2 linked regions of the Sinobacterium norvegicum genome follow. The protein of the gene in region 1 interacts with the protein of each later gene in a pairwise test. Links are inferred from orthologs where the notes say so. Each region holds a gene or a part of one and is shown on either strand. Other genes may lie near its edges.

What was found.
Region 2: the proteins of yegS (region 1) and gltA interact in binary tests that used the Escherichia coli proteins (3 or more experiments, as listed by UniProt). The link is inferred for Sinobacterium norvegicum from one-to-one orthologs.

The regions. Positions count from the first base shown.
Region 1 is NZ_CAKLPX010000001.1:1,080,341-1,095,936, forward strand. The notes cover bases 4,791-7,644. They hold yegS (lipid kinase YegS), read left to right. Parts: upstream 4,791-5,696; coding sequence 5,697-6,593; downstream 6,594-7,644. Other genes in these bases: L9P87_RS04750 (hypothetical protein), read left to right, coding at 4,791-4,814; L9P87_RS04755 (NnrU family protein), read left to right, coding at 5,098-5,658; L9P87_RS04765 (NAD(P)H-binding protein), read left to right, coding at 6,672-7,334; L9P87_RS04770 (small multi-drug export protein), read right to left, coding at 7,342-7,644. Outside these bases: L9P87_RS04730 (TonB-dependent receptor domain-containing protein), read left to right, coding at 1-267; L9P87_RS04735 (aspartate kinase), read left to right, coding at 537-1,973; L9P87_RS04740 (SIMPL domain-containing protein), read left to right, coding at 2,299-3,066; L9P87_RS04745 (metal-dependent hydrolase), read left to right, coding at 3,190-3,684; more of L9P87_RS04750, read left to right, coding at 4,098-4,790; more of L9P87_RS04770, read right to left, coding at 7,645-7,995; L9P87_RS04775 (nuclear transport factor 2 family protein), read left to right, coding at 8,010-8,408; L9P87_RS04780 (DUF2237 family protein), read left to right, coding at 8,420-8,797; nitrate/nitrite transporter NrtS, read left to right, coding at 8,816-9,088; L9P87_RS04790 (TIGR02450 family Trp-rich protein), read left to right, coding at 9,051-9,266; L9P87_RS04795 (CE1 family esterase), read left to right, coding at 9,337-10,308; gltS (sodium/glutamate symporter), read right to left, coding at 10,305-11,528; L9P87_RS04805 (fasciclin domain-containing protein), read right to left, coding at 11,962-12,936; L9P87_RS04810 (hybrid sensor histidine kinase/response regulator), read right to left, coding at 13,134-15,494. UniProt on the Escherichia coli protein: In vitro phosphorylates phosphatidylglycerol but not diacylglycerol; the in vivo substrate is unknown.
Region 2 is NZ_CAKLPX010000001.1:665,210-680,843, forward strand. What follows is about bases 7,614-10,505. They hold gltA (citrate synthase), read left to right. Parts: upstream 7,614-8,365; coding sequence 8,366-9,646; downstream 9,647-10,505. Other genes in these bases: sdhC (succinate dehydrogenase, cytochrome b556 subunit), read right to left, coding at 7,614-7,892; nhaA (Na+/H+ antiporter NhaA), read right to left, coding at 9,887-10,505. In the rest of the region: lpdA (dihydrolipoyl dehydrogenase), read right to left, coding at 1-92; odhB (2-oxoglutarate dehydrogenase complex dihydrolipoyllysine-residue succinyltransferase), read right to left, coding at 225-1,424; L9P87_RS02925 (2-oxoglutarate dehydrogenase E1 component), read right to left, coding at 1,542-4,370; L9P87_RS02930 (succinate dehydrogenase iron-sulfur subunit), read right to left, coding at 4,656-5,363; sdhA (succinate dehydrogenase flavoprotein subunit), read right to left, coding at 5,382-7,151; sdhD (succinate dehydrogenase, hydrophobic membrane anchor protein), read right to left, coding at 7,153-7,521; more of sdhC, read right to left, coding at 7,518-7,613; more of nhaA, read right to left, coding at 10,506-11,269; L9P87_RS02960 (TonB family protein), read right to left, coding at 11,455-12,618; L9P87_RS02965 (TetR/AcrR family transcriptional regulator), read right to left, coding at 12,739-13,374; L9P87_RS02970 (hypothetical protein), read left to right, coding at 13,550-14,194; L9P87_RS02975 (YaeQ family protein), read right to left, coding at 14,199-14,735; L9P87_RS02980 (SRPBCC family protein), read left to right, coding at 14,758-15,207; L9P87_RS02985 (DMT family transporter), read right to left, coding at 15,204-15,634.

The sequences.
Region 1 (15,596 bases):
CACATGAACAACTGGGGCAGTTACTTGCGCGCCACCCATGCCGGCGCTCAGGACGATCCCGGTGTTAACGAGGATCCAACCGACAGCTATACCCGTGTCGACGCCGCTGTGAACTACACCATTGACAGCAACCGCGTTGAAACACTGCTGTTCCTGCGCGCCAAGAACCTGACCAACGAGGAGATCCGCAATTCGACCTCCTTCCTCCGCGATGTCGCCCCTGAACCAGGACGCTCGCTGGAAGTTGGTGCCCGCGTCAGCTTCTAAGCGACACCCAGCCCCTCTATTACCCGTCGCCCTGCAACAAAGGCGACGGTAATAGCAGGGGGCAACTCTGCATTCAAAACCGGCCCATCGCGCCGGTTTTTCCTCATTTTTAGCCTATTGGTGACGGTTTCAGCGTTATCGACACAAGATTCAAAGTCAAATCAGTGCTATGATAGCCCGCCGAAAAACCGACAGCGCCGACAATGGCAGGCTGCTGGTAATAGCATCGGCTTGATCTATCTGACAAGAAACAACAAAGCGACGACGATATGAACCAACATACAGTAGAGAAAATTGGCGGCACCTCGATGAGCAATTATGTCGCTATCCGCGATAATATTGTGATGCAGCCAGTCAACGGTGACCTGTATCAACGTGTCTTTGTCGTGTCAGCCTACGGCGGCATTACCGACTTACTGCTCGAGCACAAAAAAGATGGCCTGCCAGGCATTTATGGTCTGTTCCGCGCCAGCCAAAGCGACGAGAGCTGGAAGACAGCCCTCAGCGAACTGCGCCAGCGCCTACACGACATCAACTTATCGCTGTTTGAAGACACCGAGCTATTAGTCGAAGCCAACCTGTTTATCGATGAACGCCTCGACGACGCCGAACGCTGCCTGCTGGACTTACAGCACCTCTGCGGCCACGGCCACTTCGCACTGGAGGCTCACTTACTGACCGTACGCGAAATGCTGGCCAGTATCGGCGAGGCCCACTCGGCCTATAACACCGCCAAGCTATTACAGCGCGACAACGTCAACGCCGTCTTTGTTGATCTCAGCGGCTGGAATACCAATCAACACCTGCCCCTCGATGAGCGCATTCTGGTGTCGCTGAAAGACATCGATTACAGCAGCCAATTACCGATAGTCACCGGCTATACCCACAGCGCCGATGGCTTGATGGCCAGCTTCGACCGCGGCTACAGCGAGATGACCTTCAGCCGTATCGCCGTCTTAACCGAGGCTCGCGAGGCGATTATCCACAAGGAATACCACCTCTCCAGCGCCGACCCCCGTCTGGTTGGCGAGAGCCAGGCCGTGCCTATTGGCCGTACCAACTACGATGTTGCCGACCAATTAGCCAACCTCGGTATGGAGGCGATCCACCCGAAAGCCGCCAAGGGCATGCGTCAGCAGTCTATACCGCTGCGAGTGAAAAACACCTTCGAGCCGGAACACACCGGCACGCTGATCACCGACGACTACGTCAGCAGCACACCCAGGGTCGAGATCATTGCCGGCTGCAAGGGTGTCTATGCGCTAGAGCTATTCGACCAGGAGATGATGGGCTCAGTCGATCAGTATGACCGCGATATTTTGGCCACCATCAAGCAGTACAAGGGCGATATTATCACCAAGGATATTAACGCCAATACCATTACCCACTACCTGTCGACCAACCTGAAGACAGTAAAGCGGATTCAGGGCGCGCTGGAGCGCATCTATCCCGAGGCCGAATACAGCGTCCGCAAGGTGGCCATCATCTCTGCCATCGGCAGCAATATGAAAGTCCCAGGTCTGCTGGCCCAGGCCGTCAGCGCCATTGCCGCCACCAACATCTCGGTACTGGCCATGCACCAATCGATGCGTCAGGTGGATATGCAGTTTGTGCTGGAAGAAGATGACTACGACCAGGCCGTGCAAAGCCTGCACAAGGCACTGGTTGAGATCCACAATCATGGCGTCGCCATCTGCGCCGCCTAATACGTTGGTTAGTCCTAACAGCGCATTAAAAGGCCGACCTAATCGTCGGCTTTTTTATGCCTGGCGCTCGCCCAAATAATGATCAAGATAGGTTTTCTCAGTCTGCAAGCTATAATCTCGCATAAGCCGTGTAAAGATTGTGCAAATGCCTTTGGGGATTAGACGAAAAAATGCTAATTTATCATACAGATAACAATTATATCGAGTAACTACACAGTTTCGTATACCCCTGAGATATCCTTAGGACAAGCGATATCATGTGCACAATCAGCAGCTTGCAAATCGATTTACGCAACATCGTTGCAACAGATGCAGGCGCTACACTATGTTTTTCTCGCCTGTGCTGGCGGCGTTATACACCAAGGAGAATCAAGTGACTAAAAGCAATACTACGGGCGCATTAATTTTAGGCATCTCTATAGCCATTGGCCTAAGTGTATTAGGTTTTCAGTTAGGTGATGCGGCGATTAAGGTTAAGCAGTATGAGAGAAGCGTCACAGTCAAAGGGCTATCAGAAAGAGAGGTTGATGCTGACATTATTTTATGGCCAATTGAATTTACCGTAACGGGCAATGACCTTGAGGACTTATATAACTCAACTGATACAAACACATCAAAAATTGAAGTCTTTCTTGTAAAGAACGGTGTTTCACCACAAGAAATTACTTATTCCTCACCAGCTATAACTGATAAATCAGCACAGCAATGGGGCAACAATGCTAAAGCTGAATTCCGTTATACTGCTATTCAAACAGTCACAGTCTATTCAAAAAACATTGAAGCGTCTCGTTTAGTTATGAGTGAATTATCTGAGCTAGGAAAACAAGGGATAGTATTTACAGGCGGCAACTATCAATCGCAAACAGAATATATTTACACAGATTTAAACACAGTTAAGCCAGAGATGATTGAAGAAGCGACCAGAAAAGCAAGAGAGGTAGCGGAGAAGTTCGCTAAAGACTCCGATAGTAAGCTTGGGAAGATCAAGAAAGCATCTCAAGGACAATTTAGTATAAAACCACGAGACAAAAACAATCCACATATCAAAAAAATCAGGGTTGTTTCGACCGTTGAATACTATCTCTCAGATTAAAAATGTAGAACAAGGTTAGGCAACATTGTTGCGCTTCGCTCCACTCACTGGGCGCCAACGGGTTCTGCGTTTTGGCTAACGGCGTTATGCATCCAATAAAGACGTTAAAACCCTAGGATAGTTATGCCCTTTACGCCAATACACATGGGACCAGGTATTTTAATTAAAGCGATCTTACAAAGTAGCTTTAGCTTAATGGTCTTCGGCTGGACTCAAATTGTAATGGATATTCAGCCGTTGATTGTCCTCATGACGGGAGAAGGTCATCTACATGGTTTTACTCATACTTACGTTGGCGCCATTATTCTAGCGATTTTCTCAGCCCTCACCGGAAAATGTCTTTCAGAGCTAGGCCTGAAGGTTCTTGCTATCGACAAATATCAACCTATTCGCATTGCTTGGTGGGTCGCCTTCGTAAGCGCATTCATCGGTAGCTTTAGTCATGTATTTCTCGACAGCATAATGCACACAGATGTAGAGCCCTTTTATCCAATTACGCTAACTAACGACTTGCATGGTATGGTTTCAACAACAATATTACACAAACTATGCCTGTACAGTGGTGGTGTGGGCGCTGTTATTTACTTTGCAGTCCATTATCGTGCGTTCAAAACCTAACAAGGCTGTTACCGATACTGTAAACCCTGCGCCTTCTGCGCCAAAATCGCCATTTTTCTCACCGAATTACCGATGTTGTCTACTCGCTCTATGGCGTTTAAAATAGGGGAAAAAAGAAGAAACCAGAGTCTATTGGGCTCAAGTACTGGCAAATTTATCAGCCACGTTATGCGCTCTTTTTGATGGCGTGTGTATTAGTGAATTTAGTCAACCCAACACGGGGTGGTCATTGTATACCTTCAGCGTTAAGTTGAAGGACCAAATAATCAATGTAGAAGATGACCTGGGAAGAGCATGTAATCATTATTTAATTTCTGTGATTACTATTTTCACATCAAAACCATGCTTCAGTAAAATTAAATTCAATTTTCCAGACACACACTGATTTTTAAAAAAAATTTAGAGATACAATAATGAAAACATCAACTGCCAGCATCATTTTATATGGCTCAATTTTAACTGCCGCATTATTTTCCACACAAATAAAACAAACATATAACGGTGTCATACAAAAAATAAGTGAAAACCATATCAATGAAAAACCAACCAACCAGATACCAGCACCAACTCAAGTAAATAACCACCCGTCAAGCCACCAGACACCAGATATTGTTGATAACGCATTATCCAGGGGGCAAGCACAGGAGTGTTTAGCCATAGGCGATCACTATAGTAAACTGATTACTCAACATTCAACCACCAGCAACGAGCATCAACATGAGTTGGCAGAAAATCAGCTACACTCTTTCGACCTAAAAGAACAAGTATCTGAATTAAAATCATTAAATAAAGAAATTGACCGATATAATTATACGCTTGATTCCTTTAGGCAGCCGGTACCGAGCAATCAGGTTGATGAGTACAATGCATTTACAGATACGTATAACGCACTGGTAGATGCCTCTTGGAAATTGGAAGAAAATATTAAAGAAACTCAATCAATGATGAATCAAACCGCCCACCATCAAAACGACCTGGCATTAAAATTACTGAACACCACCAAAGAGATAATCTCTACAGAAGATCAATTAAAGAAGAAATGCATAATCAACAAAAAATTTAGTGACAAAGACTTAAGGCAGTTATGCGGCAGTACTACTGATAATTTTTTCTGCTCATTATCACGCTAAACCAACAAAACATGATGAACACGCTTCATCGGCAAACATCAACAGGCCCAATTTTCTAAACATACGACGAGGCTCAAACAACAGATTATAACAACCAATATCAGCGCGTCTGGGCAGTTTTGATCATGGCTTCGTCACCATCCCCGCCACCCGAATATGTTCCCGCCAGCCTCTGAGGTTTGCAAATAGAGTTGGGGGTTGGGTTAATAAGTGCTAATTTGTCAGGTAGATAATACTAACATCGGGGTCATCGGGGTCATCGATCTCAACTTGAGGGTAGCTTATGGCATTTCTAATTTCCGGTATCGTACTGTGGTCTCTGGTTCACTTTATTCCATCGATTGGGCTGTCGCTTAAAACCGCCGTCATCAATCGTTTAGGCAGTTCGCTTTACGCGGCCATGTTCTCATTGCTGCTGCTTTTATCGCTGGCGCTGATTATCTTTGGCTGGCGCGACTCTGTGCCACAGTATATATACTCACCGTTATCGGCTGCCAAGCCCGTGGCAATGCTACTGCTGGTCATCACCTTTCTGCTATTTGGCGCAGCAAAACATCAGACACGAATTAAACGAGTGATTCGCCATCCACAGCTTGCCAGTATTGTCACCTGGTCGACGGCGCACTTATTATTAAATGGCGACTCACGCTCTGTCGTTCTATTTAGCGGACTGGGTTGTTGGGCACTGCTGGAGATGATTTTTATCAATAGACGGGAGGGTGAATGGATTAAACCCGACAGCCCCTCGTGGAAAGTAGAAATAAAAGGTGGCCTGATCAGCTTGGCCATACTGGCTGTGGTGATTTTTCTTCACCCCTATATTGCCGGCGTTCCAGTACACTGATTAGTAAGCCTTTTTAGCCATCAATCAGGGAGCGGCCAATGCACCACATACGCATTATTTTAAATGGCAAGAAAGCAGCACAGGAAACTGTGCGCACGGCTATTTTCAACGCCCGATCTCACAGCCCTGTCGAGGTACGAGCCACCTGGGAGGCGGGGGATGTTGCCCGTTTGGTTGCAGAGGCCTGTACCGAGGGCTGCCAGCGGCTCGTTGTCGGCGGCGGCGATGGCACCGTCAAAGAAATAGTCGAGGCGCTTATGCAGCACCCCGCCGAGCAGAGGCCTGAATTGGCCATTCTGCCACTGGGTACGGCCAACGATTTTGCCACCGCCTGTCAGATCCCCGCAGCAGCCGAGGCTGCGCTGACGCTGGCTCAAACAGGCAGCGCAACGGCCGTCGACTGCGTCAAAGCCAACGATGAGTACTTTATCAATATTGCCAGTGGCGGCTTTGGCGCCCACATAACAACAACCACGCCGGTAGAGCTGAAGAACTTTCTCGGTGGCGGCGCCTATACCCTCAATGGCTTAGTACAATCATTGAATTTTAAACCCTATCAGGGGCGGCTGACATTACCCGATCAGAGCATCGATGGCGAGGTCATCATCGGCGCGGTGTGTAATGGCCGTCAGGCCGGTGGTGGGCAACAGCTGGCACCACAGGCATTGATCGATGATGGCTTGCTCGATATTATCGCCCTTGTCGGGTTTCCGCCAGAAGCCACCCTGCAAGTACTGCAAGAATTACGCGATCCCAGCCTCAATGGCCAATACATCAAACGGTTTAAAACACCCTGGGCAGAATGGGCCTCTGACAACAGGATACCAACCAATCTCGATGGCGAACCTATCGCCGCTCACCGCATTCGTTTTGACATTGTCCCTCGCTCAATCCGTCTGGTACTGCCAGCCCATAGCCCGGTCAAACAAGGCTGATGCCCCTGGACAGTGTTTAACCATGGCGGCTTATCGTATACTCCTAGCCTAAATTAAGTCGACAACAGGTGCTCTACGATGACGAAACAAGCCATTATATTTGGTGCCACCGGCGCGGTGGGTCAGCAACTGCTAACCCTGTGCCTCGACAATGATCGCTATCAGCAGGTCACGGTGATTGCCCGCCGACCAACCTCGCTGGCGCACCCAAAGCTGCACTGGCTTGAGGCGGATCTCAAGACCCTCGATACCCTGGCGGTTATGCCGGCGCTGGCAGGGGGGGATGCCTTTTGCTGCCTTGGGACAACGATCAAGGCGGCCGGCAGCAAACAGGGCTTTCGCCGGGTAGATTTTGATTTTGTCTTGGCGGCGGCGCAGTTTGCTCAACGGTGTCAAATCAACAGTTTTAATATGGTCAGCGCACTGGGCGCCGACAGCCAGTCAACAGTGTTTTACAACCGGACCAAGGGCGATATCGAAACCGCTTTGATTGCACAAAAACTCCCCCATCTACGACTCTTTCGCCCCTCCCTGCTGAAAGGGCCGCGGGCAGAATTACGCTGGGCAGAAGCCGTTGGCAATGTTGTGTCGACCGTACTGAAACCACTGTTTGCTTTGGGGCTAAAAAAATACCAACCGCTGGCAATTGATGCATTAGCCCGCGCGTTGTACCACACGGCGGATGAAGACGACGCCGTTGCAGTAAGAGTCTATGAAAGCGACGAATTACAAGGCTATTAATGGCGGTTTATACCGCCAGTTGCTGTAGCGTCTTCACCGCGACAGCATAGGATAACGTCGACCAGATAAAGGCCACGAGCAACACGCTGATAGCCACCTTAAGCTTTGCCGTACCGAGGCGAACGGCAATCCAAACCCCCACCGGCAAACCAATCAAAATCGGCGTCAATATCATCAAGCCCCAAAAACCATAACGACGGTAAAAGCGCAGCGCCCGACGCAGCTTTGGCTTGAATACCACTCGCCGAGGCTTTTCACTCGATGATAATAGAATAACAACCTGCTTGGACCAACGGGTCAGCCTGCGCTCAAAAGCCAGTGTGGTAAACACCGTTACCGCAGCACCTAACAGGGTATAGCCTACGGCTTCGATATAGCCCATGCCAAAGCCTACTGCCAGAGCCGGGCCAAGATAGGTCTTCCACAGGCTCAGCAGAATAATCGTATTGGCTTCTAAAAAGTAGATAATAAATCCTCGACAGTTTGTTAGCGAACAAAGTCCACACCGCTCCTCGACAACGAGAAAGCTGAATACCACCATTCTACAATGATAGCGAGCGATAGTAATACTGTGCTGGTGATACCGAATATACCGCCCTGCCAATAATTCAATATAATGGTTTTTCTGGCGAAAAAAATAGCCTATGCTCTCTAAAAACATAATAAGGCGCTATCATGATTCCCAGTGTTATCCAAACATGGCACCAACTACTCAAGACCCAAAACACCGCATTGCTTGATGAAATATTGGCCGATGACGCTCGTATGCACTCCCCTGTTATTCATACCGTGCAAGAGGGTAAGGAAATCACCAAGATGTATCTTAGTTGTGCCGCCACCGCACTGTTTAACGATAGCTTTAAGTATGTGCGCGAGGTTTACGATGACGGTTTTGCCCTGCTAGAGTTTGAAACCATTATCGATGGCATTACCATTAACGGCGTCGATATGATCTCCTGGAATAAAGATAATCTGATTACCGATTTCAAGGTCATGGCTCGGCCACTGAAGGGCATTAATACGCTGCACAAAGCCATGGGTGAAGCCCTTGAACACTATATGAAGGCACAATAGACGGGACTGACATGGAAAAAGAAAAATCGATTAACGTCTTAGGCGAAGCGTTAGTAAGCTGCTGCCAAGATCCAGTCACCGGATTCTTTCGCGACGGCAGCTGCAACACCTGTGAAGAAGATGTTGGCTCTCATACTGTGTGTATCGCTATTTCGCAGAGTTTTCTTGAATACTCCCGGTTTCGAGGCAATGACTTATCAACCCCTGTACCCGAGCATAACTTTCCCGGTTTAAAACCTGGCGACAGCTGGTGCCTCTGCGCACTGCGATGGCTGGAAGCTAAAGACAATAATATGGCGCCGAGAGTGCATCTGCAAAGCACCCATAAAAAGGCGCTGGACATTATTCCTCTGGCGTTACTGAAAGAGTATGCCGCCGATTTAAATTAGCCGGCGGAGTAGTCCCCTATGATATCGAAGCCTTCTTTTATACAATTGGCCATTCGTCCCCGTGTCGTCAGTACTGCGTTGAAACTATCGCTGTTAGTCGGCACCGTCCTCGCCATCATCAATCATGGCCCTGCAATGCTGCAGTTTACACTGGGCAGCGACAATTTTTTACAAATTGCACTGACCTATCTCGTGCCTTATTGCGTATCTACATACTCGGCGGTAAAAGCCCTACAGCAAACAGAGGCCAGCGATGACTACAATCAACCCAAAAAAACTACTCAACAGTAAATGGACGGCGGTCAGCCCACGCCACAAAGAAAAACACTTTATGATTACTGAGGTTGAGTTTGACGAGGACGACATCGTCATCAGCTGCCTCATTGAAGCCATTATCAATAAGCGCAGTGAGTGCATTGATTGGCGTGATTTAGCGGATGGAAAACACTGGTTACAGGGCTGGCAATAATTTTTCTTGTCTGCCTATGGATCGATAAGCGACATAACAAAAACAACAATTAAGCGACGAGAATTACCCCATGCTGAAAAAGTTTGCCGCCCTATTAACGCTCATTGTATCCAGCGTCTTCATTGGCTATTACGTCTTTCTCCATGTTTCTCTTGCACCAATACCCACTCTCTCTGGTCAGTTCATCTCCGCAACGCTAAAAATAGACGGCAACAACAGAAGCTTTCACTATTATTTACCGGCCGATATTGACGTCGACAGACCACTGATTTTTGCCCTACATGGCTCCAAGGGGGACGGCGAAAAGATGCGCCAGCTAACCGCCTATCAGTTTGATCATATTGCCGACCGCGATCATATTATCGCCGTCTATCCCGATGGTTATAAGCATCATTGGCACGATTGTCGAGCAAGCGCCAGCTATGCAGCCAATGTAGAAGACATCGACGACATCGCTTTTTTCAACGCTATGATTAACTATTTCAGCGAGAACCATCAGATCGATCGATCCCGTGTCTTTGCCACCGGCTTCTCAAATGGCGGCCATATGGTTTATCGTCTGGCCCTGGAGATGCCCGAGGCCTTTGCCGCCCTCGCCCCGATAGCAGCCAATCTACCCATCGACGACAACCTTGACTGCCAACAATCATCAACACCGGTATCCATTGCCATCCTCAATGGCACCGAGGACCCGATCAACCCTTATGAGGGCGGACTGGTCGTCGTCGCTGGTGATAAAAGCCGCGGAGTCGTGACCTCGTCAACAGACTCGGCCAACTACTTTCGTCAGTTATCCGGCGCAGACAAAGCCGCATTGCATCGGCAAATACCCGAGCGCGATGGCGATTCAGCTACCCGAATTACGCTAACACACTGGCAAAATGACAATAACATTCAGGTGCGATTGTATCGCCTCACTGGCTCGGGGCACGTCATACCATCAACGCTCATTCGCTATGGCCGTTTCTATGGCGGCGATGCCGGGGACATGGACGCGCCGATTGAGTTATGGCAGTTCTTCCAATCGGCGAGCAAGCCTTAGCCAATAAAGGCAATATAACTTTGTAGGATGATGAGATTGGCAATATCGATAAAGAAGGCGCCGACAATCGGCACCACCATAAACGCCTGAGGCGAAGGGCCGTGACGCGACACCAGCGAGCCCATATTCATCACCGCTGTTGGCGTGGCTCCCATGCCAAAACCACAATGCCCGCCGGCGATGACGGCACCATCATAGTTTTGCCCCATAAACTTGTAGGTAACAAAGAAGGTGAACAGCGCCAGTATCACCGTCTGTACCAGCAAGATGATCAGCAGGGGTATGGCCAGCTCGAAGACTTCCCATAACTTTAAACTCATTAACGCCATTGCTAAAAACAACGACAATGAGGCCGTACCGAGGATATCAACGGATTCATTGTTAATTTTGTAAACCTTGGTCACCTCGGTGAGGTTGGTAATGATAACGCCAATGAATAAGGCGTAGACAAAGTCGGGTAGCTTCAACCAACTGACATCGAAGGAGTCGACAATCTCTTTGATCTCCTTGGCACCCAAGATACACACCAGTAACAGAAACAGCGTTTGAATCACTTTTTTGGCGGTGATTCGATCCTCTTCCAGTTCGTTATAGGTCACCAAGTCGGGGTGATCGACATGGTGATTACCGCCGACGCCATAGGGCGATTCTAGCTTGTTTCTTTTGATCAAACGCTCGGCCACCGGACCACCAATCAAGCCCCCCATGACCAAGCCAAACGTCGCCGCCGCCATCGCCAGCTCCAGCGTTTGCAAACCGTATTGCTCGGCAAAGATCTGCGACCAGGCGACACCGGTACCATGACCGCCCGACAGGGTAATAGAACCCGCTATCAAGCCCAGTAGCGGGTTCAAACCCAGTAGATTAGCCAGCGTCACACCGACGCCATTTTGCAAGATGATAAACACTGAGGCCAGCGCTAAAAAAACCAACACTTTCTTGCCGCCCTGGGCCAATAGTCGAAAGCTTGCCGCCAGGCCAACGGTACTGAAAAACATCAGCATAAAGGTATTTTGCAGTGGCAGTGAAAAGACCACATTAACCTGACTAAAATGAAGCGAGGTAATCATCGCTGCCATGACCAGGCCGCCAACAATTGGATCGGGAATATTAAAACGCTTTAATGGAGGGATCAGTTGCTTTATCCACCCCCCCACAAACAACACCAAAATTGCCACCATTAATGATTCGGTGGCGCCGACGTTGATGACTTCGCTCATGGTTTAGATTCCCTGGATTTTTATGGTCAAAAATTCGCTCAACTGAATAAATATTCTATCGGAACATAAGCACCTCGTCAGCTATTTAAAACCACCGCAACCCACTCTCTGCCAACAAAGCGGTAACAAGGTCTGACGAGCAACGCTTTACTTCAAAGCCGTGGGTCAAATATTGCGTGTTCTTTTTTTGATCCAGATAAGTACTGTCAGCGTATAAATTGATAAGCATTTTGCGGTTGTTGATATTTTCAGCAATGGCGACAACAAACTACCCTTTTTACCGTAGTCGAGTGGCCAGCTCGCTGCGGTTTTTTTTTGCCTGAAAAAAATGGTACAGCCCAATCTAGCCGATGAACGCTGTAAGCATAATATTCAGACACAAAAAAGCCGCTATGGTGGGTCAACACCATAGCGGCTAGTAACAACCGGTGAGTTATTCGAGGGTTTCAGTAATCACTGTGTCGATTACATGAATCACACCGTTCGTCGCATAAATGTCTGTCATGACCACGGTTGCCCCCTGAACGATCAGCTTACCGTCAACAATGTCGATAGCAACATCCTCATTAGCGAGGGTATTTGCTGTTTGACCGTTGAGTGAGAAGGCGGTGATTGAATCGACCTCACCGCTGATCACATGCTGAGTCAGCACGGCTGTCAACTGCTCTGTGGTCAGCGCATTCAGTGTCGCTTCTGGTATCTTGGCAAACGCATCATTGGTGGGAGCAAATACGGTGAAAGGACCATCACCCTCTAGGGTAGATACCAGGCCAGCATTTGATAATGCAGTTACCAGGCTAGAAAAGTTGTCGGGATCCGCAACGGCAATATCCACGATGCTGGCCGTTGGCTCACCGCGCTCTGCGGGGGGCACTAGTACAGCATCAACCGCATGAATTACACCATTGCTTGCCAGTACATCGGGGCTGATAACTTTTGATAAATTGATATATAAATCATCACCGCTGAGCGATAGTGCCAAGCCTTGTCCGTTCACGGTGTAGACAATATTGTCATCGGAACCGGCAACCGCAATAGCGTCAGCAGCCAGTACCTCTGAGGCCAACACATGGTAGGTTAAAATATCAGCCAACTGGCTTGAGGCCAATAATTCATCAGCCGTTAAGCCGGCAGAGTCGAGATAGCTAGTGAAAGCGCTGTCCGTGGGTGCAAAGACCGTAAAAGGGCCGTCACCTTGCAGCGTAGCAACAAGGTCGGCAGCGCTGACTGCGGCGACCAAGGTTGAGAAATCATCGGCATTAGTGGCTGTCTCCACAATATCAAAAACTGCAGCCGAGTCACTGGCTGCCATAGCGTCAGAAGAATCATTATCATCATCGCTACAGCCAAAAAGACTCAAGCTGAGCGATACGAGAACTGCACTGGTGTAACGTTTAGTCGAAAACATTGTTTTTTCCTCATTCATATTACTGTTGGCGGTATAGGTAATACGAAGAGGATTATTTTTAGATCAAAAAAGTCACAGAAATAAATATTTTTAAAAACACATCCAATATCGAGTGGGCTACGTAGCGCAGGTATTCATCAGGAAGATATGCTGATTATTATTCTAAAAAACAACTGCTATATGATTTTATGCAAATGCTACTGCGTCTTCGACAGCATTTTGCGCATAACACTCTCGTTTATTGGTTTTACCATCACATCGTCCATGCCACAGGCAATGCAGCGTTCGGTATGTTCTGGTAGCGCGTGGGCGGTAAAAGCGATAATAGGAATACGCGGCAGGCCCTGCGACTGTTCAAAGCCGCGAATCTTTTCAACCGCACGATAGCCATCCATTACCGGCATTTCACAGTCCATCAGAATGACATCAATTTGGCCGTGATGTTCGCGATAATAATTGACGGCATTGAGACCATTCTCAACCACCGAGGCACTGTGACCATTCTTTTCTAACATCTTGCTGATCACCAGCTGATTCACGCCGTTGTCTTCGGCCACGAGCACCCTCAATTGGTGCAGGGCATTGAGTTTTGCCATAACAGTCTGCGACTCTTCTGCCGCAATATTTTTCTTTGCCGAGGTCAACCCTGGTTGTAACTTTAAGTCGAACCAGAAGCTGGCACCAAAGCCCTCAGCGCTTTGGCAGTATATTTCACCGCCCATTAATCGCACCAATCGGCGGCATATATAAAGCCCTAAGCCACTGCCTTTAAACTCCGACTCTTGATCAACCTCACCCTGTTCGAAGGCATTGAACAGAGTCTGCTGAGTTTTGCTGCTAATCCCCCTGCCCGTGTCGGCAACGGTGAAGCGAATAGCATCCTCCAGCACTGTTAAGGTCAAGACAATCGTTCCACTGTCGGTAAAACGAATAGCGTTATTGAGTAAGTTGCTGATCACCTGACGTATACGCTGGGCATCACCCACCACCGTCACCGGAATCCGTTGATCGACATGACACTGTAACTCGACCCCCTTGGTCAAGGCCTGCGCCTCGATCACAAACAATACCTCGTTGGCCAGCGCCCGGATATTAAATGCCGCATACACCACGTCCTGCTTATTCGCCTCTATTTTGGCTGAGTCAAGAATATCGTTAATCACCGCCAACAACGATTGTCCCGACTGATAGATCACCTGATTATAATGACGCTGGATGGGGTCGGTCAGCTGTTCCTTGAGCAGCTCACTCATGCCTAGGATACCGTTCATTGGCGTTCGCAGCTCGTGGCTGATATGGGCGATAAAGTCACTCTTGGCTGAACTTTCTGCCCGCGCGGCCTCACCGACCATGGCGATATAGTTAATTCTTGCCGCCAGGGCAAACGCCAGCAGTGTCATTTCTGTAATGCTACCCAGACGCAACCAATACCAAACCTCATTCATCTCGACAATAGCAAAATCAACAGCCGCAGCCGAAATCAACGAGATCATAATGCACAGCAGCAACCAGGCAAAAGTGAAATACTTGGCGTAGAAATGGCCTTTATACCAACTGAAAGCACCGGCAAACAACAATATAGGAAAAACGACTAAACAACCTATTGAGCCGAGGAAATGAGCATAACTAAACGGTAAAAACACCGACACAACCATGCTGACAACATTGAGGCTAAGCAGCGTCATTAACACCACATACAAGCGACCACCGTGCAGCGAAAGGTTCAGAAAAGAAATGGCGAATAGAATGGCGAAGATTGACGGCAAATTGATCAGCGCGTTGATGGAATAACGGTTGACCCACGGGGCTGACGGCCACAGCGTCTGAAAAGCCACACCCTCAACAACGGCGACAATCATGCCTATAGAAGCGGTAAACAAGATGTAAAACAAATAGGCGGTCTGACGGGTCGACAACCACAAACAGAAATTAAATATCACAATCATCAATACTGCACCGTAATAGATGCCACGCTCAAATCGTTTTTTGCTGACGTGATTGAGCATCTCATCCCGACTAATCAAGACCACTGGGCTGTCGACAAAGCCACTGTGCTCGACCCGCAGGTAAATCTGATATTGCTGATTGGCCGCTAATTGAACCGGCATATAGAGCTCGGGGTTTTTAATCGCCCTGTCAGCAAAGGGCTTGCTGGCATCGATGCCGGCCTCCGCTTCAACGCGGTCACCTGTGACTAAGTAGGCGGTGACTTTATCGATGCTGCCGTTGTTTACGCCGACAAACCATTCACGGGTAGACAACGCTGTGGTTTGTATATCCATTCTCACCCAGTAAACCGAATCGCCATTTCCCAGGGTGGCACTTTCATCCCGTACCTGCTGCTGCGGTATCGACGGCCACAGCCGGCGTACCTGCTCGATGCTGTAAACCTGATCGTGTTCGATGAAAAAACGGGCATTAGCGCTGACCATAACACCCGATACCCCCTGTTCTGTCACTGTTATTTCATCAGGCAGCCCTGTATCACCTGAAGCCATCAAAGGCTTAAAGCATAAAAAGACTAATGAAATAAGAGCAATATACTTTGCAGCAGTCACTGATTGGGTACTCCTCACCCGCTGTTACATCCACAACTAACGTATTATTTTATATCTGCCTCACGATTCTAACACCAACTCTTATGCAAACCTATGCACATT
Region 2 (15,634 bases), 410 kb from region 1 along the record:
AGTGTTTTAAGACCTAATTGAGCAGCACGGATAGCGGCAACATAGCCACCTGGGCCGGCACCAATAACAACGACATCGTATTTATCTGACATGATTAAACCTTTAATTGTCTATATTCGACTTTGAATAGCATATATAGAGCAAGCTTTAAGCTGTTTCAGCCAAAGCCTCTTACAAAAAGAAAGCGGCACAGAGCCGCTTTCTGCTTTTATTGACGAAAGCTATTAAAGCTCAAGTAAGATGCGGGCTGGATCTTCCAGCAACTCTTTGATCGCAACCAAGAACTGCACAGAATCTTTGCCATCGATCAGGCGGTGATCGTAGGAAAGCGCCAAGTACATCATCGGGCGAACAACAACCTGGCCATCGACGACCATGGCACGTTCTTGAATCTTGTGCATACCGAGGATCGCAGCCTGTGGCGGGTTAATAATCGGTGTCGACATCAGTGAGCCAAACACACCACCATTAGTAATGGTAAAAGTACCACCAGTCATCTCTTCGATACCCAACTTGCCGTCTCTGGCACGCAGACCAAAATCACGGATGCCCGATTCGATATCAGCCAAGCCCATATAATCGGTATCGCGAAGAACAGGAACAACCAGACCCTTTTCCGTTGAAACAGCGATACCAACATCCTGATAGCCGTGATAGACAATATCCTTGCCATCGATAGAAGCATTAACCGCGGGGAAGCGCTTAAGTGCCTCCGTTGCCGCCTTAACAAAGAAGCTCATGAAACCTAACCGGGTGCCATTGTTCTTCTTTTCAAACAGGTCTTTGTATTTGTTGCGCAACTCCATCACAGGCCCCATGTCGACTTCATTAAACGTCGTCAACATCGCCGTGCCCTGTGAGGCCTCAAGCAAACGCTCAGCAATACGAGCACGCATGCGAGTCATCGGTACACGCTTCTCGACGCGGTCACCACTGGCCACATCCACCGCCACCTTGGCAGGGGCTGGTGCAGGTTTTGCCGCCGGAGCAGCAGCCGGTGCCTTCACAGCCGCCATCACATCTTCTTTTGTGATCAAGCCACCCTTACCTGTGGCAGTGATCGTCGCTGCGTCGAGGTTGTTTTCTTCAATCATCTTGCGAGCAGCTGGGCTGACTTTTACATCACCGGCGGCAGCTGCGGCAGGGACTGCCTCAGGGGCTTCTTCGACGGCAGGGGCTGCTGCTGCACCCGCTTCAAAGCGAGCAATCAACTCTTCGCTGAGAACAGTATCGTCCTCGCCTTTAATAATCTCTACGATAACACCGTCGGCAGGAGCCAATATTTCCAGTGTCACTTTGTCGGTTTCCACTTCTGCCAATAACTCATCGCGGGTACAGGCTTCACCTGGCTGCTTAAGCCATGCTGCGATAGTGCCATCTGCCACTGACTCTGGGAACTGAGGTGCTTTTATTTCAATAGCCATTTTCAATCCTTAACTCTTTCTCAAATTGCGCTTATCGAAAACGCGAATACGGTTTGCTCAAAATATCGGTTAGTTAAACGACAAAGGCTCTTCCTAATACTCGGAAGAGCCTCGCTGTTAACCTAACGCCAATGCGTCTTTTATCAATTGCTCTTGCTGAGCCAAATGCAATGCCATGTAACCAGCGGCGGGGGAAGCCGAAGCCTCTCGCCCCGCATAGTTCAATTCAGCCACTGGCTTAACAGCCTGTAGCACACGACGCATATGGTGTTGCGAGCTATACCAAGCACCCTGGTTCTGAGGCTCATCCTGACACCAAACCAATTCTTCAAGGTTAGGGTATTTCTCTAGCTCTTGCTGCAAATCATCGGAAGGGAATGGATACAATTGTTCAATACGAACAACAGCAATATCGCTAATGCCCTCTTCCTGACGCTTATTATACAAGTCGTAATAAACCTTGCCGCTACAGAGCACAACGCGCTTAACAGCGTTATTATCGACCTCATCGACTTCGCCGATAACCGTTTTAAAGCTGCCTTCGGCTAATTCGTCCATAGTCGAGACAGCCTGTTTATGGCGCAACAAACTCTTGGGCGACATAACAATCAGTGGCTTACGAAGCGGACGGATGATCTGGCGACGTAGCATGTGATAAACCTGAGCAGGTGTCGATGGAACGCAGACTTGAATATTATGCTCTGCAGACATCTGCAAGAAACGTTCAAGACGTGCCGACGAGTGCTCTGGCCCCTGCCCTTCATAGCCGTGAGGCAACAATAAGGTCAAACCACACAGGCGCTGCCACTTGTGCTCACCACTGGTGATAAATTGATCGATAACTACTTGCGCACCGTTGGCGAAATCACCAAACTGTGCCTCCCAAATGATTAATGCATTGGGTGTGGTGGTTGAGTAACCGTATTCAAAAGCCAACACCGCCTCTTCAGACAGTAAGGAGTCATGAATCGTAAAGGTTGGCTGATTTTCAGAAAGATTTTGCAGCGGTACATAACTCGCTGTCTCCTTCTGATTATGAAGAACCGCGTGGCGGTGGGAGAAAGTACCGCGACCGACATCCTGCCCGGTCAAACGTACCGGGTGCCCCTCTTCCAACAAAGTGGCATACGCCATGGTTTCAGCGAAACCCCAGTTGATCGGCAAGGCACCTGCAGCCATTTTCTTGCGGTCTTCGACAATTTTGGAGACCTGTCGCTGCAGCGGGAAACCTTCCGGAATCGTATGCAGACGTGCGGCCAAATCTTTGATCGTCGAGGCGTCAACACGGGTATCGGCAAATGCCGTCCAATCGTGACCAACATACGGATTCCAATCGACAAACATACCGGTATTGGGTTCAAGTACTAAAGACTTGGCCACGTGCCGACCATTATCCAACGCATCACGATAGCCGTCAGTCAACTGCTTATCCTGCTCAGCTGAAATCACACCCTCGTTGACCAATGTCTCAGCATAGAGGTCACGGGTAGTCGTCTGATTACGAATCTTCTCGTACATCATTGGCTGAGTGCCCGACGGTTCATCGGCCTCATTGTGGCCACGACGACGATAACAAACCAGATCCAGAACCACGTCTTTCTTAAATTCCTGACGGAAGTCTAATGCCACTTGAGTAGCAAACAGAACAGCCTCAGGATCATCACCATTCACATGAAAGATAGGCGCCTGGATAACCTTGGCAACGTCTGTACAGTATTCTGTGGAACGAGAATCCTCGACATTACTGGTGGTAAAACCAACCTGGTTATTGATGACAATATGCACCGTGCCACCGGTCTTATAACCACGGGTCTGTGACATCTGGAATGTTTCCATCACGACACCCTGACCGGCAAAGGCCGCATCACCGTGTGCGACAACAGGCAAGACCTGATTGGCATCACCTCGGCGGTCCTGACGCGCTCGCACAGAGCCCTCGACAACCGGGGATACAATCTCTAAGTGTGATGGGTTAAATGCCATGGCTAAATGCACTTCGCCACCACTGGTCATCACATTAGAAGACAAACCTTGATGGTACTTAACGTCAGCAGAACCAACATATTTTGCCTTACCATCAAACTCATCAAATAGTTCTTTTGGACTCTTACCCAGAGTATTGATCAAGACATTGAGGCGACCACGGTGCGCCATGCCAATCACAACTTCTTGTACGCCGTATGAGCCCGATCGTTGAATCAGCTCATCGAGCATGGGAATCAAACTCTCAGCTCCTTCTAAGCCAAAACGCTTGGTACCTGGATAACGTGAGCCAAGGTACTTCTCCAAGCCTTCCGCAGCGCTCAGTCGTTCAAGCACATGACGCTTAACCTCATCCCCATACTGAGGATTAGAACGCACAGATTCCATGCGATTCTGTAGCCACTGCTGCTCTTCAGCAGAGTCAATATGGGCAAATTCAACACCAACATTGCCACAGTATGTGGCTTCCAATGTCTCGATAATTTCTTTCAGCGTTGCTTCAGATTTACCGGTATAAAGATTGGAGGTTTGAAAAGTGGTATCGAGGTCGGCTGCTGACAATTGATGAAAATGGGTATCCAAATCAACCGGCGGCTGGCGCTGCCATAGACCAAGGGGGTCTAGATTGGCTTTTTGGTGTCCACGGTTACGATACGCGGCAATAAGATTGACGACTCGAACCTGTTTACGCTCATACTCAGTACTCACACCTTCAACCGGTGCCGCAGCGGGACGCAACTTGGATTTACCGAGTAATTCGAAATGTTCTACGATAGGAGAGTGAGGCGTGTCTTGACTAACAACCCCCTCTACTCGAGGAAGCTTTTCGAAATAGGTACGCCAGTCTTCGGCGACCGAATTTGGATCTAAAATGTACTGCTCATAGAGGTCCTCTACATACGCAGAGTTACCGCCACTAATATGCGAACTGCTTCGTAGCAGTTCCATTATGCTCTCTTGCATTATCACACACCTTAAGATGGGAGCAATTACTAAACCCATAAGACAGGCACTGGTGGTGCGCCCCAAAGAAACACTGTCACATCGATAGACGACAGCGTTCTCAGTCTTCGTTAGTAACTAGGATTTTATCCAAAACCCCCGGGAGATATAGCCTATGTTTAGCCACATAATCGCTAAAACTACGATTGTTTCACCCTTTTATTAAGACGGGTCTCACTCTGCCTTAATAGGACGGGAGGCATTGTAAAACACCTCCACCCAAACCACTAGAGCCAATTCAACAATTTATGTTGCATTAGCCAATAGCATGTTACGAATGTGACCGATGGCCCGTGTTGGGTTAAGGCCTTTCGGACATACGTTTACGCAGTTCTGAATACCGTGACAGCGGAATACGCTGAACGGATCATCCAATGCTGCCAAACGCTCTTCGGTAGCCGTATCACGACTATCCACGAGAAAGCGCCAAGCCTGCAACAAACCACTTGGACCGATGAAACGATCTGGATTCCACCAGAACGACGGACAAGAGCTTGAACAACACGCGCACAGAATACATTCATAAAGACCGTCAAGCTTAGCACGGTCCTCAGGGCTCTGAAGGCGCTCAATAGCTGGCGCCGGCGTATCATTAAGCAGGTAGGGCTTAATTTTCTTGTACTGGTTGTAGAACATTTCCATGTCGACAACCAAGTCACGAACAACCGGCAAGCCAGGCAGCGGACGAATAACTAACTTACCGCCCTTCAAACCCGCCTCAGACAATGGCGTCACACACGCCAAGCCATTCTTACCGTTAATATTCAAACCGTCAGAACCACACACACCCTCACGGCATGAGCGACGGAAAGAGATACTAGAATGCTCAGCTTTTAACTGCTCAAGCACGTCCAATACCATGATATCTTTACCCTGTGTATCCAACTCATAGTCCACCATGGCGGGCTCTGAGTCAGTCGCAGGGTTATAGCGATAGATAGATACTTTTAACATCTTTTGCTGCCCCTCTTATTAGTACTTACGTTCTTTAGGCTCAAACACTGGCACAGTCTTCGGCTTAAAGTTCACCGCACGCTTTGCCACACGCTTTTCACCGGGGTAGTACATAGAGTGACACAACCAGTTTTCGTCATCGCGATCCTGGAAATCGTCACGGGCATGCGCACCACGACTCTCTTTACGTACTTCAGCTGCAATCGCTGTCGCTTCCGCAACCTCAAACAAGTTCTGCAGCTCTAAAGCCTCGATACGCGCAGTATTAAAGGCGTCAGACTTATCGTCAAGACGGACATTTTCAACACGTGGACGAAGATCGGCAAGCTTCTTAATACCTTCCTGCATGAAATCACCACGACGGAATACGCCGAAATGGTTCTGCATAATGGTTTGCAGCTCTTTACGTAGATCGGCAACTTTCTCGCCTGAATCTGAGGCGTTGAGCGTATTCAAACGCGCCATCGCTTTATCGATATCAGCCTCGGTTGCGCCATCCAGCTCAATGCCTTCACGCAATGCCTTCTCGATATAAAGACCGGCAGCACGACCAAAGACAACCAAGTCCAGCAGCGAGTTACCGCCCAGACGGTTGGCACCGTGAACAGAGACACAGGCAACCTCACCACAGGCGTACAAGCCGTTGATAACGGTATCATTGCCATCTGCATCCATGGTCAATACTTGACCGTGAATGTTAGTCGCAACACCACCCATCATATAGTGACAGGTTGGCACGACAGGAACCGGCACCTTAACAGGGTCGGCATGGGCAAACGTCTGTGATAACTCACAGATACCAGGCAGCTTACTGTGCAATACTTTTTCACCGAGGTGATCAAGCTTAAGGAATACGTGATCGCCATCAGGACCACAACCACGCCCCTCTAAGATCTCAAGCGTCATTGAACGAGCAACAACATCACGACCCGCAAGATCCTTCGCGTTTGGCGCATAACGTTCCATGAAACGCTCGCCATCCTTATTAATCAGATAGCCACCCTCACCACGACAACCCTCAGTAACCAGAACACCGGCACCGTGAATACCCGTTGGGTGGAACTGCCACATTTCGATATCCTGAACAGGAACACCGGCGCGTAGCGCCATACCGATACCGTCACCGGTATTAATGTGAGCATTAGTAGTAGAAGCATAAATACGGCCAGCACCACCTGTTGCCAAGACTGTCGCCTTAGACTTAACAAAAACAGTCTCGCCATCTTCAATACAGATCGCGATAACACCAACAACTTCACCGTTGGCATTCTTTACCAAATCAACCGCATACCATTCATTAAAGAACACTGTATTGTTCTTAAGGTTGCTCTGATAAAGCGTGTGTAATAGGGCGTGACCGGTACGGTCTGCAGCAGCACAGGTACGCGCAGCTTGTCCACCATTACCAAAATCCTTCGACTGACCACCGAAAGGACGCTGATAAATACGCCCCTCTTCGGTACGCGAGAAAGGCATACCCATGTGATCCAACTCGAAAACAGCCTCTGGACCGACAGAGCACATATATTCGATCGCGTCTTGGTCACCGATATAATCAGAGCCCTTAACGGTATCGTACATGTGCCAGCGCCAATCATCGTTCGGATCATCACTGGCAATTGCACAGGTAATACCACCTTGAGCAGAAACAGTATGAGAGCGTGTTGGGAAAACCTTGGTAATAACCGCAGTCTTATAACCAGACTGAGCCATTTGTAGCGAGGCACGCATGCCTGCACCACCACCACCAATTACGATGGCATCAAAAGAAATAGTGCGAATAGTCATGCTATACACTCCACAGGATCTGTACGCCCCAAACAAGGTACGTAAAAGTGACAATAGCGACGGTCGCTTGGAACAACCAACGAACAACATTACCCTTCGAACCCAGCATGCGCTCGGTGAAGTAATCGGTGGAAACCGACCACAAACCAATCCAAGCGTGAGCACATAATGCAATCAGCGCCATAACACTGAACACACGCATCCAAGTCTGAGCGAACAGCTCCGACCAGACGACAAACGTAATATCATTACAGGCAACAAAACCCGCTAGAAATACAAAATAAACAACCAAAATTAAGGCTGTTAAACGCTGAATCAACCAATCGGCCAAACCGCTGCGACCATAGCTAGTGACTGAAGTTACATTCATAGTATCCACACTCCTGCAGCAATGATTAATACAGCAGAGACAACAACAGTTATCTTTGCGCCCAACAAACCACCTTCAAGAGTCTCGCCAATGCCGAGATCCATAACCAGGTGCCTAACACCGGCAACAGAGTGGTAAATCAAACCAGCCAGCACCAGCCACAAAGCAAACTTTGCAACAGGCGACTGCAAACACTCAACAGCAGCCTTAAAGCTTTCTTCACTCTCTAATGAAGAAGACAACAAGGTCAACAACAGTGCCACACCGGCAAAAATGAACACACCTGATATCCTGTGTAGGATTGAGGTGTATGCGGTAAGAGGGAGGTTAATTGTCCCAATATCTAAGTTAACAGGTCTATTATCTTTCACGACTCATTTACACTTCTTTATATTGCCAATTTATGCAGGCGGTTTATCGGAAAGTGCCAAGGCTGCTTTTAACGGCAAACCTCATACGTCTTATTGTAGAATCATCAATTTCTCACCCACTAAATTACGCATTCAGATAATGAGCACTGAAAATTCTGGCGAAATTATATGAGTAACATAACGAAATTACAATGTTATAGACCAGTTAAAACAGCTCTTGTATAGATACTTATACGTATTATTCCCCATAGTGATACTTGCACTGAATCAGTGCTACAGGGCACCGTTTTCGTACACATTCAATACATTAAACGACAGTAAGCCGATTTTTTACTATTTTTCGTTAAATTGGAGCCTAAATTTACGTCCACCAAGCATCGACAGAATTGACAAACGCTTTTATCTCTTTATAGTGATGCCGTCCTCATGAGGGACACTTTCTGAATGTAATAATAAGTTGACAGGAGCCAAAAATGAGTGAGCGTAAAGCAACTCTGACGTTGGATGGACTAGACACACCCCTTGAATTACCGGTAATGTCCGGCACCATAGGCCCAGACGTCGTTGACGTAGGCGGACTTACAGCAAAAGGGTATTTCACATACGACCCTGGCTTTGTATCCACCGCATCCTGCGAATCAAAGATCACCTATATCGATGGCGGCAAAGGTGTTCTATTACACCGCGGCTACCCTATCGAGCAGCTAGCAGAGAAGTCAGACTTCCTCGAAACCTGTTATTTACTGGTTTATGGAGAGCTTCCCAATGCTGAACAAAAAGAACAATTCGATAACAACATTCGTTATCACACCATGGTTCACGACCAGTTAACCCACTTTTTCAATGGTTTCCGTCGTGACGCCCACCCGATGGCCATTATGTGTGGCGTAGTAGGCGCCCTTGCTGCCTTCTACCACGATTCGCTCGATATCAATGATGAGCGTCACCGCGAAATATCAGCTCAGCGCCTTGTCGCCAAGATGCCGACGCTGGCCGCCATGACTTACAAGTACAGTATTGGCCAACCTTTCGTCTATCCTCGCAACGACCTGAACTATGCAGAAAACTTCCTGTATATGATGTTCAGTAATCCGTGCGAAGAATACAAGGTAAATCCTGTTCTATCTAAGGCTATGGATCGCATCTTCCTGCTTCATGCCGACCACGAACAGAACGCCTCTACTTCTACCGTTCGCCTTGCTGGCTCAACAGGCGCCAACCCGTTCGCCTGTATCTCTGCCGGTATCGCAGCGCTTTGGGGACCCTCACACGGTGGCGCTAACGAAGCTGTTCTGGACATGCTTGGCGAAATTGGCGATGTTTCTAACATCGATGATTTTGTTGCTCGCGCCAAAGACAAAAATGACCCATTCCGCCTCATGGGCTTCGGTCATCGCGTCTACAAAAACTTCGACCCACGTGCACGCGTGATGAAGCAAACCGCTGACGAAGTACTGGCTGAGCTAGGCCTCGAAAACGATCCTCTGTTGAAGATCGCCAAACGCCTAGAACAAATTGCCCTTGAAGACCCTTATTTTGTTGAGAAGAAACTCTACCCGAACGTAGATTTCTACTCAGGCATCATCCTTAAGGCACTTGGCATCCCAACCAGCATGTTCACTGTAATCTTCGCCCTAGGTCGCACACCGGGTTGGATTGCTCACTGGCATGAAATGATTAGTAGCCCGTACAAGATTGGCCGTCCTCGCCAGCTTTACACCGGCTCTGATGCCAGGGACTACCCTGAGAAGTAACGCTAACGCGCTACCTCTAATATAAAAAAGCCGCCTTGTGCGGCTTTTTTATGCCCGCAAGTAATACCTGCCTGCCCTTATTATTCATCCACGCCCTACCCACTATTATCTATTATCCTCACTCAGCCGGTGCCAATTTATTGCGCCCAGCTCGGCGCAATAAAGCCAGCCAGATTATTACGCACACAAAAAAACCGGCATCACTGCCGGCTTTAATCACTCTAACAATCCAGCGCAGTCTTAACGACCAGGTTGCTTCCTCTTTGACGCCATTTTCAGCACAACAAAGCCAGCAATACCTGATATCAGCGAGGCAATAATAATACCGCCCTTGGCCAAGACTAATTGCTCGCTGCCTGCAAACGCTAATTCCGCGATAAAAATAGACATGGTGAAGCCGATACCAGCCAGCAAGGCGACACCGACTATATGCAGCATACTACAGCCCTTTGGCAGCGCACCCAGCCCCAGACTTTTACCAATCCACGTAGCACCTGCCACACCGATCAACTTACCAAAAACCAAACCAATAATGACACCAAAGGTCACGTCGTTCATTAACGATACATCGCCACCGAAGGCACTGACAGGAATACCCGCATTTGCCAAAGCAAACAACGGCACAATAAGATAGGTTACCGGCATATGAAGACTGTGCTCCATGCGCTGTAATGGTGCCTGCGATAAATGGATACCGTTCTTAAGCGTTTGAATATGTGCTCTCAGCTCATCGTTTCTCATGATATTGACACCGCTTTTTGCGCTATCGATAATACGCCCGGCACTTCTTTCAACTCGGGTCGAGAAAGCGCGGACATCAAAACGCGGCATTGCAGGTGTAGCAAAGGCCACGATCACACCAGCCAACGTCGCGTGGACACCAGTCTTTAACAGCGCAAACCACAGAAAAACACCGATAATCATATAGGGTCCTGTACGACGAATACCGCCAAAATTCATTGCCACAAGGGCAAAGGTAAAAATACCAACCCAAGCCGCCGCAACGAGATTCAATTGCTCGGTATAGAAAACAGCAATGACTGCAATCGCACCCAGATCATCAACAATCGCCAATGCAACCAAGAAAGTGACCAATGAGCGCGGCACACTATTGCCCATCAGGGAAATAATACCCACGGCGAAGGCAATATCTGTGGCCATGGGAATACCCCAACCGGCAGCACCAACACCACCAACGTTGAAGAAGGCATAAAAAGTAGCCGGCACTAACATGCCGCCAATAGCCGCCATAATTGGCAGTGTCGCCTGTTTAATATCAGCCAACTCGCCGACGAGGAATTCACGTTTGAGCTCCAAGCCAACAAGCATAAAGAAGTAGGCCATCAAACCATCGTTTATCCAATGCTGCAAAGATAGCTTTAACTCGAAATCACCAAAAGATAATTTGAAATAAGTCTTTAGAAGCTCATCATATTGTGCTGCAAAGGCAGTATTGGCCAAGATCAAGGCGATAATGGCCGAGGCCATCAAGATTAGACCGCTGGTAGACTGGCGATGTATAAACTCATCGAAAGGGGTTAGCACCCTCTCAAAGGCCTTTTCCCAAGGCGCCGTATAGACCTTACCTATTTTCTTTTCTTCACTTCTGTTAACACCAAACATGACTCTCCTTCAATAATTCCATAAAACGAAACAGATAATATAAGCTTTGTCATTATAACCAATACGCATAAGTACCAATTATAAGGATTTTCAACATTCCCTTTGTATAGCTCAATTTTCGGCGCCCAACAATGGCAAAAAAGAGGCTATAAAAGCCTCTTTTTATCATCAACTCATTGCAGCCTTTAATTTAACGCAAAGCGAATCGGTACTTTGACCGAAATAATCTCACCCTTGATAGCTACGGGGGCGGCAGGAAAGGCATCAACGGACTCAACCGCCGACATAGCGGCTTTATTCAAGATGCCGTATTTAGCCGACTCAACACGCTCCACAGAGATTTTTTGACCGGCGCGATCCAGCTTGATTTCAACAACAACCAAGCCCTCTAAATTGCGCTTGATGGCGCGACTAGGGTATTGCACCTTACGCAGGGTCTGCTTAACAATGCTTGAGCTATAAAGCTTTAACATCATCTCATGCTGCTGCTTGATAATCTCCGGGTCTATATCGAAGTCATCATCTAAATCAAACTCATCAATCACTGGCGCGGCAACAGCAATCACCGGTGCCGGCGGCTTCTCGGCTACCTCAGTAGGCTCAACAACCTCCTCAGCCTTGACCTTCTGGGCATCAGGGGCTGCCACTGCTACAGGGGCTGACGCCACAGAACCCGAAGACTCCAAGCCAGCCAACGCCACAGCTGACCCCGAGGCAACAGCTGCTTTTTCGCCCTCATCTGCCCACTGCAACACAATATCTTGGCGCTCAGACTGTACTGGAGTTTGCTCATATAATGCCAACGCTTCGGCATAATCATCCTGACCAAGAATTTGCTGTTTAAAATCGGTAGACGGCGGACGCTTTCCTATCCACGTATTAAGTAACATATCAAAACTACCGATACGGTTATAGGATGCGGCTTCTACACCGTTGATATAAATTACAATATGACCATTTGGCTGCTGATCAAAAATCAATTGATCGCCCTGCCTAAGTGTATAGCGCGCGATATTATTGAAGGCTATAAATTCTTCACTATAACGGGCCAATAAATCTTCATCGTTATTGGCAACAATTAACTGAGTCCACTGCATTGAGAACTTTCTCGGGCTCCAACGCTTTGCAGTAACACGTAACGCCATGACGCGACGAGTATTTGATAGGGCCTGTACCGCCTCAGATGTATTGGCTGCCTCCTCTAGATAGAGGGCACCAACGAAATAACTTCGGTTTAATTCACTAAACTCAGATACACCATTGAGCACCATACCCTCAGTTAAAGAGGAACCTTGTGCATTGGCGAGATGACAGAATAGAGCAACAATGACAACTGCTATTTTTTTCATTATTAAAGGCCTTCGGTATCCAAACCACTTCACTTTGTTATTATTTTTCACGCTTACCTTATACTGAACGTTTTTGCTGCCGTTGTCGATACCAAGCAACGCAACAACATCAATATAATGTTAGACCGAATAAGACTGTATTTTAGGTGACAAAGGCTGTGTCAACCCACCCTGAAGAAAGTCAATCAATGTCTCAGTAAACGCTGTCAAGTCAACACTTTGCCCACTTCTTATTTGAGTTTCACAGGCCGCAATACTATGAATTAACTGAGCCCCCATCAGCGACAATCGTAACGTCACAATGGGTTGCGGCAAATAATTCAGCTGTTTGGATATTTCAGCGGTTATAGCCAAAACACCAGACATCCAGGGCTGATCGATGGAAGAAAATCCTGCGCCCGAGCCACTATAGCTGTAAAATCTAGCGAGGAAATTGACATAATAACTGGCTTCGTTTGTTCGAATAAAATCGACAAAGGGGTAAACAAAAGCTTCTAACAGCCCTCGCAAATCACCTGTCCTGCCCTCTCCCGCCAACACCTCTAGCAATATTAATCGCTTATCATTCAGTGGCGTCATACGATAAGCTAAAATAGCCTCTAACAGCTTATCTTTGCCGCCGAAATGGTATTGCAGTGCTGAATTATTTTTTTGACCAGCTTGCGCACTAATCCGACGCATTGATACCGCTTCTATTCCCTCTACAGAAAATAGCTTCTCTGCCTCTAAAACAATGCGCACCTTTGTCTCTTTCATTCAACACCTCCATTTAAGCCGATGATTATAGCAAGATTTGTCAATGCACCGTTAACGATTATGGGGGACAAACAGGCAATATCAGTCGCATCAATTAACAACAATTTAACCATTTTGGGCCACTTTGACTTATAATCCTGCGATATTGATTGCCACCCATTAATTGAGAGCACCCATGTCGCTAAACCTACTATTTCGCTGCGCAGGCCTGACTATTATTGCATTGCTTGTTGCCGGCTGCGCATCGGCGCCAGCCAAACAGGCTGAACTACACGGGCTATGGCTTAAAGACAATCTTGATGGCAGCACCGAAGGGTTTTATCTCGCCCCTCAAGGTGAGCTACAGTTTTACAACATCTACACTTGGCTTGGCGACAGCTGGTCTGTTGATGACAACGAGCTATTGTGGCTCAGCTTCAGTGATGAACATCCTCTGCCCGAGCTGAGCCAACTGCCTTATATACGCCAAAAAAAGCAGTTGGTTATCGAGGGAGAGTCTTACTTTCAGGGCAGCTATACCAGCCGTCCCTTTGTCAGCATCTGCGGCCAAATCAATCTGACGACATCTTCTGTCGAACGCATGAGTTTAAACATCACCAGCCAAACTACGGCGGGAAAGCCGACATTGTTGGTTCGTAAAGTGCTCCGCAACCCTCTCAAAACAAGCTTTTATGACCTGGCCTTAGCCGAGGCCGACATCAACACTGCCGCCAGCTACACCCTGACCATCAATATTATCGATAATCAGCATCAAAACCTTTCCAAGAGCATCACCTTACAACCCAACAACACCGCCTGTAATCCAGCGATTAAGCTGTAGCAAACTACGCTTGATCCAAGCGCTGTAACTCAAATTCAAAATTAAGGTCGCCGGTGATCATCACAGACTGCTCGCTGAGCATAATATGCAGATTGGTTTGACGGCCAATAGCCTCAGCTTGCTGCTTTAACAACTCTTCCGGCAACAAATAAAATTGGCAATGTTTCAACTGCTGCAACGCCTCTGCATTCTTTTGCCACCAGATCTGAGCCGACTCCTGATAGCTGTACACAGCAAAACTATCGGCCTTACCCCTTAACCATTTAATACGATCAACACTGGGGTTGCCCATTTCAACCCACAGTTTAACCAGCCCAGTATCATCTTTTAACCACAGAGCAGCATCCTCAACCTCGGATAACCCCCGACCAAACTGCAAACGCTCATCGGCATGCACGGCAAATGCCAATACTCTTGCCAGCATCCTCAACGAGGATTCTGACGGGTGACAAGCCACCGACAACAAATGCTCTGCATAGTAGTGGTTATTCAAATTTGAAACTTGTAATTGAATTTTATAAACCGTAGATTTAAGAGCCATAATCACTATTACCAAAATAAGAATGGCTATTGTAACACTGTCCGAAGAGAGAATAATCAACGCCACCCCGACTCAGGTGTACCAAGCACTGATAAATTTCAGAAATTACCATCTATGGAACCCATGGGTTCGAGAAGCTGATGGCAATGCCAGAGTTGGCGGCAGTGTCAAAGTTGCCATCGACCTTGGCCGCAACAAACTGGAACATTACAACCACAATATCCTAGCCTGCGAGACTGATCGCTATTTTGCCTGGGAAGACAAAGGCTGGTTCACTCTTTTTGCCAAAGGCTCTAGGCACCGATACCTACAACTTACCGAAGAAGGCAGCACGCTGTATAAAGTCGAACTGCCTATTCACGGCATTTTCGCCAATGTTGCCCACAAGAAATTTGGTCAAGCAATGGCCTCTGGGCTCGCCGCAGAGGCCGATGGCTTAAAAAAGTTCTGCGAAAAATCACCGTCAATTTAGCAATCACCACGCCACTTCGGCAGCTCGTGCAACAACAGACCAAGCAATATTAATACCGAGCCGAGTACCATCATCAGTGTTACTGGCTCTCCTGCCACAACCGCCCCCAGCCACACGGCAATACCCGGTGTAATCAGCGGGATCAGGCCAGAAACCGATACAGGCAAAGCAGACAGCACATAAAAGAAAGAGAAATATGCAATCAACGATCCGACGATAGCCAAATAGAGTGTCGACATCATCGCCTCAGTACTGATCACTTGCGGAAAACTACCGTCCAGCAGCAACCAGCTGAGCACAAGACCCGGTATGGAAAACGTCAACGTACCCAATGTCTGCTCTAATGGGTCTATATTTCTTGGCTGATATTTGACCAGCACACTGCTCAACGAAAACAATACAGTGGCACCAAATACCGCCAATATTG